DNA from 3 places in the Arthrobacter sp. TmtSoilC79 genome. Region 3 is predicted to be linked to each of the others. Evidence: predicted binding sites of a transcription regulator. Region 3 holds the regulator's gene; each other region holds the start of a gene.
What was found. Region 3 encodes LexA, which represses DNA repair genes until DNA is damaged. Its sites were predicted from a motif close to TCGAACANNTGTTCGA; they were not measured.
Positions count from the first base shown of each region.

Region 1: AC6JA3_RS00715 (shikimate dehydrogenase) is a predicted target of LexA. The motif match lies at 3,355-3,370, and genes of this name have one in related genera.
Region 2: AC6JA3_RS22620 (LexA family protein) is a predicted target of LexA. The motif match lies at 2,269-2,284, and genes of this name have one in related genera.

Region 1 covers NZ_AP046051.1:145,586-150,711, reverse strand. Annotated here, with positions in the region: gene pcaH (protocatechuate 3,4-dioxygenase subunit beta) at 1-427, opposite strand, end outside; gene AC6JA3_RS00720 (bifunctional sugar phosphate isomerase/epimerase/4-hydroxyphenylpyruvate dioxygenase family protein) at 481-2,352, opposite strand; gene AC6JA3_RS00715 (shikimate dehydrogenase) at 2,352-3,257, opposite strand; gene AC6JA3_RS00710 (IclR family transcriptional regulator) at 3,776-4,546, opposite strand; gene AC6JA3_RS00705 (MFS transporter) at 4,750-5,126, shown strand, end outside.
Region 2 covers NZ_AP046052.1:189,937-195,062, forward strand. Annotated here, with positions in the region: partial or broken gene AC6JA3_RS22615 (Y-family DNA polymerase) at 541-1,830, opposite strand; gene AC6JA3_RS22620 (LexA family protein) at 1,823-2,254, opposite strand; gene AC6JA3_RS22625 (hypothetical protein) at 2,707-3,660, shown strand; gene AC6JA3_RS22630 (RNA polymerase sigma factor) at 3,842-4,348, shown strand; gene AC6JA3_RS22635 (hypothetical protein) at 4,351-5,126, shown strand, end outside.
Region 3 covers NZ_AP046051.1:2,965,289-2,970,414, reverse strand. Annotated here, with positions in the region: gene hflX (GTPase HflX) at 1-1,028, shown strand, start outside; gene AC6JA3_RS13635 (ATP-dependent DNA helicase) at 1,021-3,081, shown strand; gene lexA (transcriptional repressor LexA) at 3,078-3,821, opposite strand; gene AC6JA3_RS13625 (LysM peptidoglycan-binding domain-containing protein) at 4,194-4,553, shown strand; gene AC6JA3_RS13620 (histidinol-phosphate transaminase) at 4,631-5,126, shown strand, end outside.

The DNA of each region.
Region 1 (5,126 bases), 2.8 Mb from region 3:
GCCAGATTTCCACCAGCTGGCCGGCCACCGGGCGGCCGTCTCCATCGAGGACCCGGCCCGCGACGATGATGCGTTCACCCTGCGGTTCGCCGTTGTGCTGGATGGTCAGGTCCGACTCCAGTGCGTGCACGTCCTGGTGTCCGAACGCCGGCGAGTAGAGCTCAATGGTTTCCGGGTCCGCGTGGTGCAGGCTCTTGGTGGGGTGGCGAAGGATGCTGCTGCGGTACGGCGCGTAGTCCAGCCGCGGCATGGTCTCCGGGCCTTTCCCGTTCTTCAGTGCCTCGGCATAGCGGTCCCCGATGCCCTTGATCTCAGCACTGAGATCCGCCTGGGTTTCCACCTTTTTGGCTTGGTGGGCGGCCTGCGGCTCTGCGGGCGGCACGAGTTCCTCGGATTCGAGCGCCTGTGCTGTCTGTTCGTGTGGCACGGCCGGCTCCTTTCGGTTGATGGTTTCTGTTGGCTTGCGGGGCGGCGGTGGGTTTACACCCGGTGGAGCGAGTCGTATTGGACGGCGTGACGCACCGGGGCGTTGGGCGCCCCGTAACCGTCGTAGTTGCCGCGGCGTTCCAGCATTTCGAAGAACACACTGCCCACTGAGGCGGTGTAGAAGTGGAGGAATTCGCCGTTGGCGTCCCGGTCATACAGGAGGTTCAGCTCCTTGAGGGTGGCCAGGAATCCGGGTTCGAGATCGAACCGGGCGTCCAGGTCCTCGTAGTAGTTGGCCGGAATCTGCAGGAACTCCAGGCCTCTTTGGTGGGCGGACCGGGCGGTGGCCACGAGGTCGTCCACGGCGAAGGCGATGTGTTCCTGATACGTTTTGCGCGCTGTTTGTGCCTGCTGGGCCGGTGCAAGGTTCAGGACCAGCCTGACCTCCCCGTTGCTGGTTTCCATGACCTGCGAGCGGACCAGGCCGCTGGGACTGGGAACTTCGGCGAACGGCTGGGGTTCCAGGGCAAGGGCGCTGGTATAGAAGAGGACGGCCTCGTCAAAGTGCTGCCACGGCTGGGCGAGGTTCACGTGGTCGATCACGGCGTTCTGCGTGCTGGGGGCGTGTTCCCGCCCTTCGCCGAACTCGTGCGTCCAGGCCGCGGTGCCGTCCGGGCTTCCCTGGCACAGGAAGATCTCGGTGGAATCGGGCGCGGAGATGCCTTGGAAGACTTCCTCGTCGGCCTGGACCTTGCGGGCAACCACGGGTGCCTTGAGCTGCTGGGCGCGGGCGGAGGCAATCACTGGAGAGTCGACGTCGAACCCCAAAGCGGCGATCGCCGGTTCCGCATGGGATGCCGCCTGTTCGTTGATGATCACGCGGGCCTGGCCCATGGTCCAGAGCTGGACGTCCTTGGTGCGGTGCCGGCCCTCGAACTCGAATCCGAGCTGGCCCAGGAGCTTCTCCAGCTGCGCGGTGTCGTCCGCTTTGACCTCGGCGAAGTTGAAGCCGGCGGGCTCGTTCACCTTGGGCAGCGTGGCAAGTTCCATGGGATAACGACGGCGGGATGCGGCTTTTGCGTCAGTTCCCGCTTCCGCGGAGGTGCTTGAGAGCCAGGTGGCGCTCTGCTCCTCAAGCCAGATCAGGGAGCGCATGGCATCAACAGCCGTGCGCTCGGTGTCCGACTGCCGGAAGACGTCGTTGAAAACTTCCAGTGACACCGGCCCGGCGTAACCTGCGCGGACCACGTGGCCCATGAACTTGGCGAGTTCGAACTGGCCCTCCCCGGGGAAAACCCGGTAGTGCCGGCTCCAGGAGAGCACGTCCATGGAGAGCTTGGGGGCGTCGGCAACTTGGACGAAGAAGATCTTCTCCGCTTTGATGTCCTCGATCGGTGCGGTGTTCCAATCGCGGGACAGGATGTGGAACGAGTCCAGGCAGGTGCCGAGGTTGGGGTGGTCCACCATCTCCACCAAGCGGTACGCGTGCTCGTAGTCGTTGACGTATTTGCCCCAGGCCAGTGCCTCGTAGGCAACCTTGACGCCGTGGTCCCCTGCCAATCCGGCGAGTTCGGCCAGCTGTTCAGCGCGGAGGTCGTCGTGGTCGATGGTGGCCGTGGCGACGTTGGAGCAGACCAGGATGGTGTCCATGCCAAGGCGTTCCATCAGGTTGAACTTGGCCTCTGCCCGCTTGAGGTTGGCCTTCAGCAGGTTCGGAGTGACGCCGTCGAAATCGCGGAACGGCTGATAGAGATCAAGGCCCAAGCCAAGATCCGCGGCCATTTTCCGTACTTCCTCCGGGCTGTGCGGAGAGGTGACCAGGTCCTGTTCGAAGATCTCGATGCCGTCAAAGCCCGCAATGGCGCAGGCCTGCATTTTCTCTTTCAGCGTGCCGGACAGGCAGACCGTTGCGATTCCGGTGCGCATCAGTGGCCCGCCTTTGCCAGCTCGGGGGTTGCTGCGTCTTCCGCCGCGATCAGCTCCAGGAAGTGGGCGCGCATCCGGTCCCGGTCGGCTTTGCGGCCGGTGATGAGCTGGAAAGCGTCCGCCGCCTGACCGACTGCCATGCGGCCGCCGTCGAGGACGTCGCATCCCTTGGCGCGGGCCTGGCGGACCAGCTGCGTTTCAATAGGCCGGTAGACGATGTCCGCCACCCAGTGCCGCGGCTCCAGGAGTTCGATGTCCAAAGGCAGACCGGGGTGGGCGGCCATGCCGATCGGGGTGCAGTGCACCAATCCGTCAGCCAGGGGCATGATCCCCGGCAGCTCGGTGGTGCTTCGCGGCGTCACGGTGGCTTCCGGGAAGAGTGCACCCAGTTCGGCAGCGCGTTCTGCTGCGCGCACCGGGTCCATATCCACGAGGTCCAGCGTTTTGACGCCGGCTGTGAGGAGGGCGTAGGCGACGGCGGAGCCGGCACCTCCCGCACCAAGCTGGACCACGCGATCCAGTTTTGCCTTGGGGAGCCCGTCGGCGAGCGCCGAGCCGAAACCGGAGAAGTCGGTGTTGTGGCCGATCAGCCGACCATCCTGGATCAGGACTGTATTGACGGCACCCAGGCGGCGGGCGTCGTCGGAAATTTCATCGAGATGCTCAAGCACCAACTGCTTGCACGGGTGCGTGATGTTCAGGCCGTTGTAACCCATACGGTTCGCTGCGGTCAGGAGATCCCCGACGGCGGTGGCCGGCAATGCGAGTTCCAGCAGGTCCAGGGGGCGGTACAGCAAGCGGAGGCCTTGCACATCGGCTTCGCGTTCATGCATGGGCGGCGTGAGCGAGGGCATGACGCCTTCGCCTATGAGGCCCACCAGAACGGACTCGGCTCGGTTGCTCATCCTAAAGCTCCTTTGACTTCAGCACCGCGGGCGTTTGGCGCTTTTGGAGGGCGCCGCCTGTCCGGGTGTTATTGAGATTACTACAAGTGTTCATATTCCGCACGCTTGTTCTTATCGCGAACATTTGACTGGCGGAGTTCTGTTTGGTGCTGCGTTGCGGGGCCCGCTCTGCCGGGTATCCATCGTGTTTGGTGTGCAAAGCGGGCCTCCCAACGAGAGGGGTGTGCATTGCGGGGCCCACTCTGCTGGGTATCCCGCGTGCTTGGTGTGCAAAGCAGGCCTCGCAACGAGAGGGGGTATGCGTTGCGGGGCCCACTCTGCTGGGTATCCCGCGTGCTTGGCGCGCAAAGCGGGCCTCCCAACGAGAGGGGCTGTGCGTTGCGGGGCCCGCTCTGCTGGGTATCCCGCGTGTTTGGTGTGCAAAGCGGGCCTGGCAAACGTCGGGGGTGTGCGTTGCGGGGCCCACTCTGCTGGGTATCCATCGTGTTTGGCGTGCAAAGCAGGCCTCACAACGGGGGCTAGCGCTGGGGCAGGCGGGCCGACAACTCAGCTGCGGCTTCCTGCAGGGTGGGGACGTGCGCGATCAGTTCTTCCATGCCCATCCGGAAGACGGGCACGGCGACTGCCAGCGATGCGAACGCATGCCCCTGGGAGTTGAGGACGGGAACCGCGACGGCGCGCATTCCGACCTCATTCTCCTCGTCCATCACGGCGTAACCCTGGCGGCGGACCTGCTCGATTTCCTCACGGAACGCGTCGCGATCGGTGATGGAACGTTCCGTGAGAGGGTCCAGGGGAAGCTCTTCCAGCAGGCGCTTCCGCTCCACCTCTTCCTCGAAAGCCACAATGGCCTTGCCCACGGACGTCGTGTGCAGGGCACCGAGATGGCCGGGATCGCTGGTGACGCGGAACGTCTTGGGGCCATCCACCTTGTTGACCGTCAGGTGATGGTTGCCGTCGCGGACAGAAAGGATGGTGGCCTCATGCGTCCGCTCCGTGACCCGCTGCAGGACAGGCAGTGCCGTAGCCGCGAAGCCGTGGTGGTTGGAAACCCGCTGCCCCAGCTGGAACACGCGCAGGCCCAGGTGGTAGCGCCGCCCGTCGGGCTCGTAGTCCACAAACCCGTCCCGTGTCAGCGAGCCCAGCAGCCGGTAGGTGGTGCTGAAGGGCAGGCCTGCACTCCTTGCCAGGTCCGCCGCGCTGGCGCCGCGCGGCTCGTCGCCCAGCAGGACCAACAAACTCAGGGCTTTGCCGACCATGTCGGTCTTTGTGTCTTCTTTCACACTCATGACTCGATGCTCCCACATAGTGAGAGCTATTTCTAGATGGTGGTGACATCTCTTGACAAGTGACCCCACTCACAGCCACTATTGCTATATTGCACAAGTAGCTCTCACCATGTGGTTACTTTAGGGATGATCCGGCCGCACCTCGCTCTGGTCTTCCCACCGAAGCCAGATCCGCGACATCGTCGTCACAGAAGGAACCTTCCATGAGCCAAACAATGCCGTCAGCGACGCCAGGCACTGAAACCACCACAGGAACACCCCGGAAAGCCGCACTTGCCAGCTTCCTGGGCAGCGCGGTGGAGTACTACGACTTCTTCATCTTCGGCTCCGCCGCAGCCCTGATCTTCCCCCACGTGTTCTTCCCCTCCGCCGACGCCAATGCGGCTGTCATGTCTTTTGCCACCTTTGGTTTCGCGTACTTGGCCCGCCCCATCGGTGCGGCATTCCTGGGTCATTTCGGAGACAAGATCGGCCGGCAAAAGGTCCTCATGTTTACCTTGGTCCTGATGGGCGCGTCGACGTTCGTGATCGGCTGCCTCCCTGATTTCAAAACAATCGGCTGGTGGGCGCCCGCTCTGCT
Region 2 (5,126 bases), on a different replicon from region 3:
TCGGGACCAGCTGGGCGGCCCAGCTTTCCGCGTAGTTCTCGCTTACGATGACTGTTTTTGCCACCTGAGGTTGAGTACCCCACGAGCCGCAGAGGCTAGGGGTGGCGTTCGTACTCGCTAAACGTCAGACTTGCCCCGCTTGAAAGGACCTCGTCTCGGGGATGGGGGAGCGGTACAAATCAGCCGCCACTAGCTGACGGACTCCAAAACCCACTCGCTGGCCAAAGGTTGCCGCCGCAGCGTGAACGTCCGCAGCTCCGCGTTCGCGGATGGCAGTGTGGCTTGGACCTGCCAGTGTTCAACGCTGACAAGATCGCCGGTGCCGATCGCTGCCCGGTTGCGGGTTTCCCGCCATGCGTCCCTGGTGAACCAGTGCGCGGTGTGGACGTCGGGATCGACCATCCAGATCCGGCCGTCGTGGCGGATCGCTAGCGGGGTCCCGTCCGGGCTGAATCGGACCGCGACGTCCTGGCCGGTTGTGGGGTGTTGGGGTGCAAGGGTCATGGTGGTTTCCTTTCTGCGTTGCGGCCGGTCAGGCGGCTTTGACGAGGGGAGTTCGTCCCAGTGGGTGGTGTACCTCGGGGAGAGCATGTCGCGTTTCATGGACCAGTCCGGTCCGCCCTTGATCCCTGCGTGGCCCAGGCCGATGCAGCCGCGGCCGTACCGTTTGGCCACGTCCTCCAACAGGATCCCGATGCTGCGTTCTTCGTGGGGGTTCTCGAACAGCTCCAAGGGTTTCTGGTTCCCGGACGGGCGCAGGTCGGTAACCATGATCCCGGCCCGGACGTACTTCGCGCCCTCGTGGACCTGGGGCAGCAGCGCGTGGGCTGCCCGGGTGAGCAGCACCGGATCAGCGGTCGGCATCGGCAACGCCAGGCAGACCGAGGGGAAGGACTTTTCGTTCGGGTTGAAGTGCGACGTCGCCGCGAACGCCGTTAGCACCTTCGCTTGCAGATCATGTTTGGCCAGGCGTGCGGAGGCCATTTGGGCGTACACGCTCATGACCTGCCGCAACTCGGCGGCCGTGGTGATGGGGGTGGAGAAGGACCGGGAGAAGATCAGCTGATCCCGCCCGATCCGTTCCTCTTCCACCGGGATACACGGGGTGCCCTGCAGTTCCAGAACGGTGCGCATCATGACAATGGAGAACTTATCCCGGATAGCGACTGGGTTGGCCCGGGTCAGGTCTGCGATGGTGAAGATTCCCATCGCGTTCAGGCGTTTGGTGAGCTTGGTGGCAACGCCCCAGATTTCGATCACGGACAGCTTGGCCATGAGCGCTTCGCGCTGCTCGGCCGGCACGGATTCCCACCGGCACACGCCTCCAAAGGCTGGGTTGTTCTTTGCCCACTTGTTGGCCAGCTTGGCCAGCGTTTTCCTTGGTGCGATCCCGACGCAGACCGGCACGCCAACGTTTCGCCGGCACGCGGCCTTCATCTCCCTACCAAGGGCCAGCAGCTCGTCCGGTTCGCCCTTGACGCCAAGGAACGCTTCATCGATGGAGTAGACCTCCAACCAGGCCGAGTAGCGGCCCAGTAGCTCCATCACCCGGGCCGAAATGTCCCCGTACAGTTCGTAGTTGCTCGACAGGGCCACCAGACCCCATTCCTTGGCGCGGGGCCGGAGCTTGAACCACGGATCACCCAGCCCGATCCCGAGGCGCTTCGCTTCGGGGGAGCGGGTAACCGCGCAGCCGTCATTGTTGGAGAGAACGATGACCGGCTTGCCCTCCAGGGAAGGGTTGAACGCGCGCTCGGCCGAGGCGTAGAAGCAGTTGACGTCCACGTGCGCGATTTCCTGCATGCGGCGTATCACCGCGGGCTTAGACATGGTGCAGGCACCTTGTGGCGACGCCCCAGATGGTGAGTTCCGACAAGGCCGGAACCTCAATATCAGGGAAGCGTGGATTGTCGGCCTGCAGGATCACACCCGTGGGTGTGATCCGCAGCCGTTTGATCGTGAGTTCCCCGTCCAGGACGGCGACGACTACGGAACCGTCCTTCGGTTCCAGTGCCCGGTTAACGATCAGCTCGTCCCCGTCGCTGATCCCGGCTTGTTCCATGGATTGGCCGGTAACCCGGACGATGAAGGTGCTGGTCACGTCCTTGATCAGGTGCGCGTTGAGATCGATGCGACCGTCAAAGTAGTCCTGGGCGGGCGAGGGATAGCCTGCGGCCACCGGTACCGGTGCCAGCAATACCGTCACCAAAGACAGTCCCGCATCTATCACACGGGGGCCAACTATCACGCCCACAACACACCTTTTATTCGAATATATGTTCGGATCAACTGTACTCCAGGTGGTCCGACAGAATAAGCCGCCAGGGCGGCGTGGACGGCTTGCACGCCAATAGGGACAGGGCGGTTTCCAACGATCGTCGCAACGGGTTTGCTGTGAACACACATGGTAAGCGGCCAGTTCAAAGATCAGAGTGCACGTGTAGCGTTTAGGGCACCTTCACCGGGCAGTTTTGCGGGCGGGTGTTACGGGAATCCGAATGCCGCAGAGCCACGAGGACAGGAGTGAAGGGCGTCCGGTGGAGGACCGATGCTTACGGGCATCTCGAGGTACTTCATCGAGGAATACGACGAAGGTGTTCTGCAGAAGATTTTGGCGCTGGGTGTAATCTTTCGTCCCTCCATGGAAACAACATGTATGAGCAGTCCGATCTGCTCAGTCACTCCATGGGGGAAGGACCCAGACCAATGAAGTATCACCGATCCGGCTACGCCAAGACCGCCACTCTCGCATCGCTTGCGCTGGCACTGACACTCACAGCCTGCACACCCCCAACGCCGCAGCCCAGTACTTCCATCACCCAAGCGGCAGAAGCCAGCGCCCAGCCCCCAACAACGGTGGCCGACCCGACGCAGGTACTGCCAACGCTGGAATCCAGCTCCGCTGGGGAAACAGGTGCCCCCATCCTGCTGGCGGCACCTTCGCCCGCCATCGTGGACACGTTGCCACGGCAGGACGCGGCCACCGTGCCGGCGATTGAACCCGTACCGGTCCCCGTTCCCCAGACAACTTCCACCGCGACCTTCCCGACCACACCACTCGCGCCAGAGGTTGTTCCGGTAACCCCGGTGGCTCCCTCCATCCCTCACACCTCGCTTGGTTATCCGGTGACCGGCACGTACACCTTCCCTGACGGGCACATTTCGTTTGATCTACCGACGGGCTGGAGCGCAAAGATCGAGCAGGACGACTACAACGAAAATGCTAACAACCCCGGCGGCAAGGAGAACTCGCTGGCTGCCAATATCTTTGACGAAACCGGTGGCAAGGTTGCTCACATCACCAGCGGAGGAACCGGCGGTCTGGTTGGAGGGCCGGTCAACCGCACCATCCTCGACTCCGAGGAACTCAGCGCATTCGACAGCCGTGATGGGGCCTCACACTTCGCCTTCGTGAGGGATGATTATCCCTTCCCTGAATTTCCGGTCCGCTACTACATGGGCGTTGTGGCTGATTTCTTCATGACAGAAGGTCCCGAGAGCACCTCAGTGAACAGCTTCATGATCATGCCGAACGGGCTGGCCACCGCAGTAGCCCAGATCGACGCGTCCATGACGCCTGAAACCGCTGAAGCGTGGATGAAAACTGATCAATACGTCAAGCTTCGGGCGTTGCTGACGAGTCTTCGCTACGCTGCCTGACACCAAACACAACAGATACCCGGCACGCTCATTGGGGGAGTTTGCCGGGTATCTCCGTCTTCCCGGGGGCCACCGGAACATTTGCTGAAACTTTTTCTCCGATTGTGTAAGAAACACCCGTTCCCGGGACACTAAAGGGTTGAAACATCACATCGCACTAGCCCGGGGGAACAGAACAAGGATGTTGGCTACCAGAGAGCAGGAACTGATTGCTCTTCACGCTGAACACTTCAGCCGCATCTACCAGTACATCGCGTACCGGATCAACGACCGCGAACGGGCCGAGGAACTGGCCAATGACGTGTTCCGGATCGTGTGGGAAAAACAACCGCCCGAGCCGCCCGGCGTTGGATGGCTGATAGCTACAGCCAGGAACGTGCTGGGCAACGAGTACAAAGGCCGGAGTCGTCGCGATCAACTCATGCAGCGGCTGGCTGAAGAAGCCCGGATTCAGTCCGCCTCCACCAACGAGGATGAGCAGCAGGCCAGCGTTGCGGAGATCCTCTCTAAGCTCAAGGACCGCGACCGGGAAATCCTGATGCTCTCCTACTGGGATGACCTCACCACCGCAGAACTGGCCGAAAGCCTTGGCTGCACACCATCCGCTGCAGCGGTCAGGCTCCACCGGGCCCGTAAAGCCTTCGCGAAAGCCGCACCACAACACCTCATGACAGAACGGGAAGTCTAACCATGGACCGCATCGAACAACTCATGAAAAACGCAAAACCAAACGTTCCCGATCCCGGCACAACCCCCGGTGTCCTGCCCGGCCGGTCCCACGTCTTCTCCGAAGATCCCAACATCATTTCCCTGGCTGAGCGCAAAACACGGCGCACCGGCTGGGCAGCAACAACGGGGGTCGTGCTTGCCGCCGCAGCAGTCGTCGGCGCCATCGTCGTCGCAGATAACCTGGTCCCACAATCGGCACCGGCACCAGCGACCACCGATACCCCCAGCATCACGGCCACACCCACCCCAACGCCGACCGCGTCACCAACGGTATCCCCCTCAGCGACACCCAGTACCATCCCCACTTCCACCCCGACGGAAACCCCGGTATGGAGCGCTGAACCAACCCCGACCACGGTCATCACCCCGCCTCCGCCGGCGGACACGGCGCCGCGTACCACCGCGCCGGCCGCGCCCGCAGGTCCCGCCGCAGGCGCATGCACCCCGGCCAATATCGACATCCGACGGAACGACCCCGTCCGGGCGATCAAACCCATCCCGGCCAATGAACAGCAGTACTACACCGTCCTCGGCTGCGCCGAAGGCTGGCTCGCATACGCCATCTCAGACGAGGGCATCAGGGCAATCGGCCTGGACGGCGGCAACGTTTATTACAACTTTGCCAGGCTCCAAGGCAACGGCCGATACCTGACCGATTTCACACAGTTGTGGACCAGCGTCCATAACTGGGAATTTCTCGCCTATGACGTCCAGAACGGGAAATACGCCACCGTTCA
Region 3 (5,126 bases):
CTTCCCAGCGCCGTGGGCTTGAGGACATTGTCAAAGTCAAGGTTGTCGACCGGACCACTCTGATCCTGGACATCTTCGCCCAGCATGCCAAGAGCCGTGAGGGCAAGGCCCAGGTTGAGCTTGCGCAGCTCGAGTACCTCCTGCCCCGCCTGCGTGGTTGGGGCGACTCGATGTCGCGCCAGGCCGGTGGCCAGGTGGGCGGGGCCGGCGCCGGAATGGGTTCACGTGGTCCGGGCGAAACAAAGATAGAGCTGGATCGCCGCAGGATCCGCACGCGCATGGCCAAGCTTCGCCGTGAAATCGCTGCCATGAAGCCGGCGCGTGAGACCAAGCGGGCCAACCGCCGTCGTAATGCCGTTCCTTCTGTCGCGATCGCCGGTTACACGAACGCTGGAAAGTCCTCGCTGCTGAACCGCCTCACTGATGCCGGTGTCCTGGTGGAGAACGCGCTGTTCGCCACCTTGGATCCCACTGTCCGTAAGGCCCAGACTCCGGATGGCATCGGCTACACGCTTGCTGACACCGTGGGGTTTGTCCGTTCACTGCCCACGCAGCTGATCGAGGCTTTCCGTTCCACCCTGGAGGAAGTGGCCGACGCAGATTTGATCCTGCATGTGGTGGATGCCTCGCATCCTGATCCGGAGGGCCAGATCGCTGCCGTCCGCTCCGTCTTCACGGAGGTCGACGCCCGCAAGGTGCCCGAGATCATTGTCCTGAACAAGGTTGACGTCGCGGATCCCTTCGTCGTGGAGCGGCTCAAGCAGAAGGAACCCCGGCACGCGGTGGTTTCCACCCGTACGGGCCAGGGCATCGCCGAGTTGTTGGAAGACATCAGCCAATCCATTCCCCGGCCTGGAGTTCGGCTGGAACTGCTCATTCCCTACGATCGCGGCGAAATGATCAGTAAACTGCACAGCTCCGACTCGGAGATCCTGACCTTGGAGCACGAGGAAAACGGGACCCGCGTAGTTGTCATGGTCCGCGAAGGCCTGGCAGCCGAACTGGAGCCGTTCGTCACTAATGGTTGAGAACGTGGCGGCGGACGCCGCTGAGTCATTGGGGGAGAAAACCACCCTCGAGTTGTTGGACCGGGCTGTTGCCGGCATGGGTGGTCAGAGCCGTGCCGGCCAGCACGAGATGGCCAAACACGTTGCCAGGGCCATTGAAACCGGGGAGCACCTGCTGGTTCAGGCGGGAACGGGCACAGGTAAGTCGTTGGCGTACCTGATCCCGTTGATCGCGCATTCAATGGACAGCGCCAAACCGACTCTGGTGTCCACCGCCACCTTGGCACTCCAAACCCAGATTGTGGGCCGTGACCTGCCGCGGCTGCTGGAGAACATTACCCCCGCCCTTGAACGGCCAGTCAAGGTGGCTTTGGTCAAGGGCAGGGCCAACTATGTCTGCCGGCAAAAACTTGAAGGCGGGTTCCCCAGTGAGGAGCCTTCCGAAGGGCAGCTCTTCTCTTTGGGCGAGGACACCAGCGTCCCGCACTTTGCTGCATCCATGGGTGGGCCGCAATCCCAGTTGGGCAAGGAAGTGGTCCGGCTCCGGGAATGGGCGGAGAAGACCACTACAGGCGATCGTGACGAGCTTATGCCCGGCGTCACGGACCGTGCCTGGAGACAGGTCTCTGTCACCTCCATGGAGTGCCTCGGCGCGCAGAAGTGTCCGCTGGCCGAAGAGTGCTTCAGCGAGCTGGCGCGCTCACGGGCCGGTGAGGCCGACGTTGTGGTTACCAACCACGCCATGCTGGCCGTCAGCGCTTTTGAGGGGCTCGCTGTGCTGCCTGAATATGACGTCGTGGTGGTTGACGAGGCGCACGAACTGCAGGACCGCGTCACCGGCGCGGTCTCCGGCCAGCTGTCCGTGGCGATGGTCCACGCAGCGGCGTCAAGTGCCCGCAAGCACACCGCCATTACGGTGGATGCGCTCAATGCCGCGGCCGATCGCCTGGACATGGCCATAGCGGGCGTTCCCAATGGACTTCTGCCCAGCGGACTCAACGACGAACAGCTCGATTGCCTGGATCAGTTGCGCGAAGCCACGCGCGCGGCGTTGTCGGATTCGAAGACCGACTCTTCAAACGCGGTCGACGGCGGTCGGCAACTGGCCCGCTCACGGCTCATGCTCATCCTGGAGCTGTGTGAGCGCATGCTGGCCGCCAAGGAGAACCGGGAAGTCGTATGGTTCTCGCGGAACAGCACCTTTGACCCCAGCCAGGGGTATTCCCAACCCGACGAGACTGCCCCTGCTCTTATCAACATCGCTCCGTTGAGCGTTGCTGGCAGGTTGAGGGAAGGCCTGTTTGCGGGCCACACGGTGGTGCTCACCTCCGCGACGCTGGCCATCGGTTCGGCTTTTGAGCCGGCAGCCGGAGGCCTGGGGCTGATCGGCGATGGTGCACCGAGCTGGACGGGGATCGACGTCGGATCACCCTTCGACTACCCCAAACAAGGGGTGTTGTACGTGGCCAAGCACCTGCCCAAGCCAGGCCGTGGAACCTCACCTGATGCCCTGGATGAGTTGGAAGACCTCATCCGTGCCTCCGGCGGGGGAGCATTGTGCCTTTTTTCCTCGCGACGGGCCGCCGAGGAAGCTGCCGATGCCATGCGGCTCCGACTTGATGTCAATATCCTCTGCCAGGGCGAATCCACCATGGCAGCCTTGGTCAAGCAGTTTGCCGATGAACCCGATACCTGCCTCTTCGGCACGATGTCCTTGTGGCAGGGCGTGGATGTCCCGGGTGGTTCATGCCGCCTGGTGGTCATTGACCGTATTCCCTTCCCGCGGCCCGATGACCCCCTGATGACTGCCCGCTCACGCGCTGTGGCGCAGTCCGGCGGGAACGGTTTCATGGCCGTGTCAGCTACTCATGCCGCTATCCGCCTGGCTCAAGGAGCAGGCCGGCTTATCCGGTCCACCGGCGACAAAGGGGTTGTGGCTGTCCTGGACTCCAGGCTCTCGACGGAGCGCTACGGAGGCTTCCTCCGGGCTGCACTGCCGCCCTTCTGGGCTACGACGGACCGCGCAGTGGTTCGGGGCGTGCTGGAACGTTTGGGGTCCTCCAAGGCCTCCTAGAGGGAGCGCAGGACCGATACGACCTTGCCCATGATGGTGGCTTGGTCGCCCAAAATGGGTTCGTACTGGGTGTTTTGGGGAAGAAGCCACGTATGGCCATCGCGCTGGCGGAAGGTTTTGACGGTTGCTTCGTCGTCCAGCAGGGCGGCGACGATGTCTCCATTAATCGCGTCGTTCTGCCGGCGGACCACAACCCAGTCGCCGTCGCAGATAGCAGCGTCGATCATCGAATCGCCGGCCACCTTCAGCATGAACAGCTCGCCATGCCCGACGAGCTGCCGGGGCAGGGGAAGCACGTCCTCCACAGTCTGGTCAGCCAGAATGGGGCCGCCGGCAGCAATGCGGCCAACCAAGGGCACCATGGCAGTATCGCTGGCGCTGGCAAGCTCCGTCACGGCAAAGCCGCCCGTGCTGCGCAGAGTTGCCGGCGCTTCCACTCCCGGGATGGGTCCGCCATCGAGGGTAAGGGGCATCAGGACTTCCATGGCCCTGGGACGTTTGGGATCGCGGCGGAGATAACCAAGTTTTTCCAGCTGGGAGAGCTGGTGAGTCACGCTCGACAGGCTCGCGAGCCCTACAGTGTCACCGATCTCGCGCATGCTGGGCGGATACCCGTTGTCGTTGACTGATCGCTGGATGGTTTCCAGGATCTTCTTCTGCCGGACGGTCAGGCTTTTGGGACTCTTTTGAGGCTGCTGGCTCCGCAGGGGTGCCCCGCCGCCGGTGGCTTTCGCTGCCATGTTCGCCAATGCCTTTCATTCCGCCCGGAGTGTGCCCGGGGACGAAGGGGTCTGCCAAAAATGTCAGACCCTCCTGTTCCACTGAAACAGTGCTGTTTCTTCACTCAAACGTAGGGCAGCCACAGGCCTTTATCAAACATTTGTTCTAGCGAGTCTCGACACCGTTCGTTGATAAGTGCTAAAAATGTCATAGCAAGGTTCGAATATGTGTTCTATAAACCTGCTGTTGGGGCCCGATGTTCGAACGGAGTGTTCGAACAGAGTGTTCGAACAAAGTGTTCGGACAAGCCGTGACACGCAGGGGAACACCAAAGAATTGGCAGCCATGTACCGGGATCCGGCGCACGGCAATAGCTCAGAAGGGCTCAGCTCATGTCCGCAATCACTACGTTCGCTGATTTCCGTACCACCCAGGCGCCGACGCGCCTGCGTCTGACCCGACGGGGACGGATCGTCTTCTTCGGCATCCCTGCGATGCTGCTGGTGGCTGCGCTGCTGAGCCTTGCTGGTTTCATCACCTCTCCTGCAAAGGCATCTGATTCGCAGGCGCAGCTTCGGCCACCTGTTGCGGTAACGGTAACGGTCCAGCCGGGTCAGTCACTGTGGGGCATCGCCGGGGCTGCCGCTCCTGAGCGGGATCCGCGCGATGTCATCGCCGAGATCATCCAGTTGAACGACCTCCGCGGTGGCCGCATCCAGCCTGGCCAGCAGCTGTTTGTACCCGCCAGCTAGCCAATTCCGTCCCGGCGCCCGCCGGGGTTTGGCGTCACAGTTAGTGGCCAGTCCACCCAGCCCCTTAAACTGGGGTGGTGAGTGACCAGCTTGAGCGACTTGACCGACTACCCCTCCGGACCAACCTGCGTGGACTGAGCCCCTATGGCGCGCCGCAGCTTGATGTTCCCATTTTGCTCAACGTCAACGAAAACACCCATGGAGTCCCTGCGGATGTTCAGGCGGCCATCACGGAAGCTGTAGCTGCTGCCGCCACCGGGCTCAACCGCTACCCGGACAGGGAGTTCACTGAACTCCGGGAATCGTTGGCCGAATACCTTGGCCACGGTCTCACTCCCGGCAACATCTGGGCAGCCAACGGTTCCAATGAGGTGTTGCAGCAGATCCTCCAGGCATTTGGCGGACCTGGCCGGAAGGCGCTGGGATTCCCGCCCACGTACTCCATGTACCCGTTGCTGGCCAGCGGCACGGATACAGAGTACGTCCAGGGGGTCCGGGCCGAGGACTATGGGCTCGATGCAGCCTCGGCTGCCGCCCAGGTCCGTGAAACAGGAGCCAACATTGTGTTCCTCT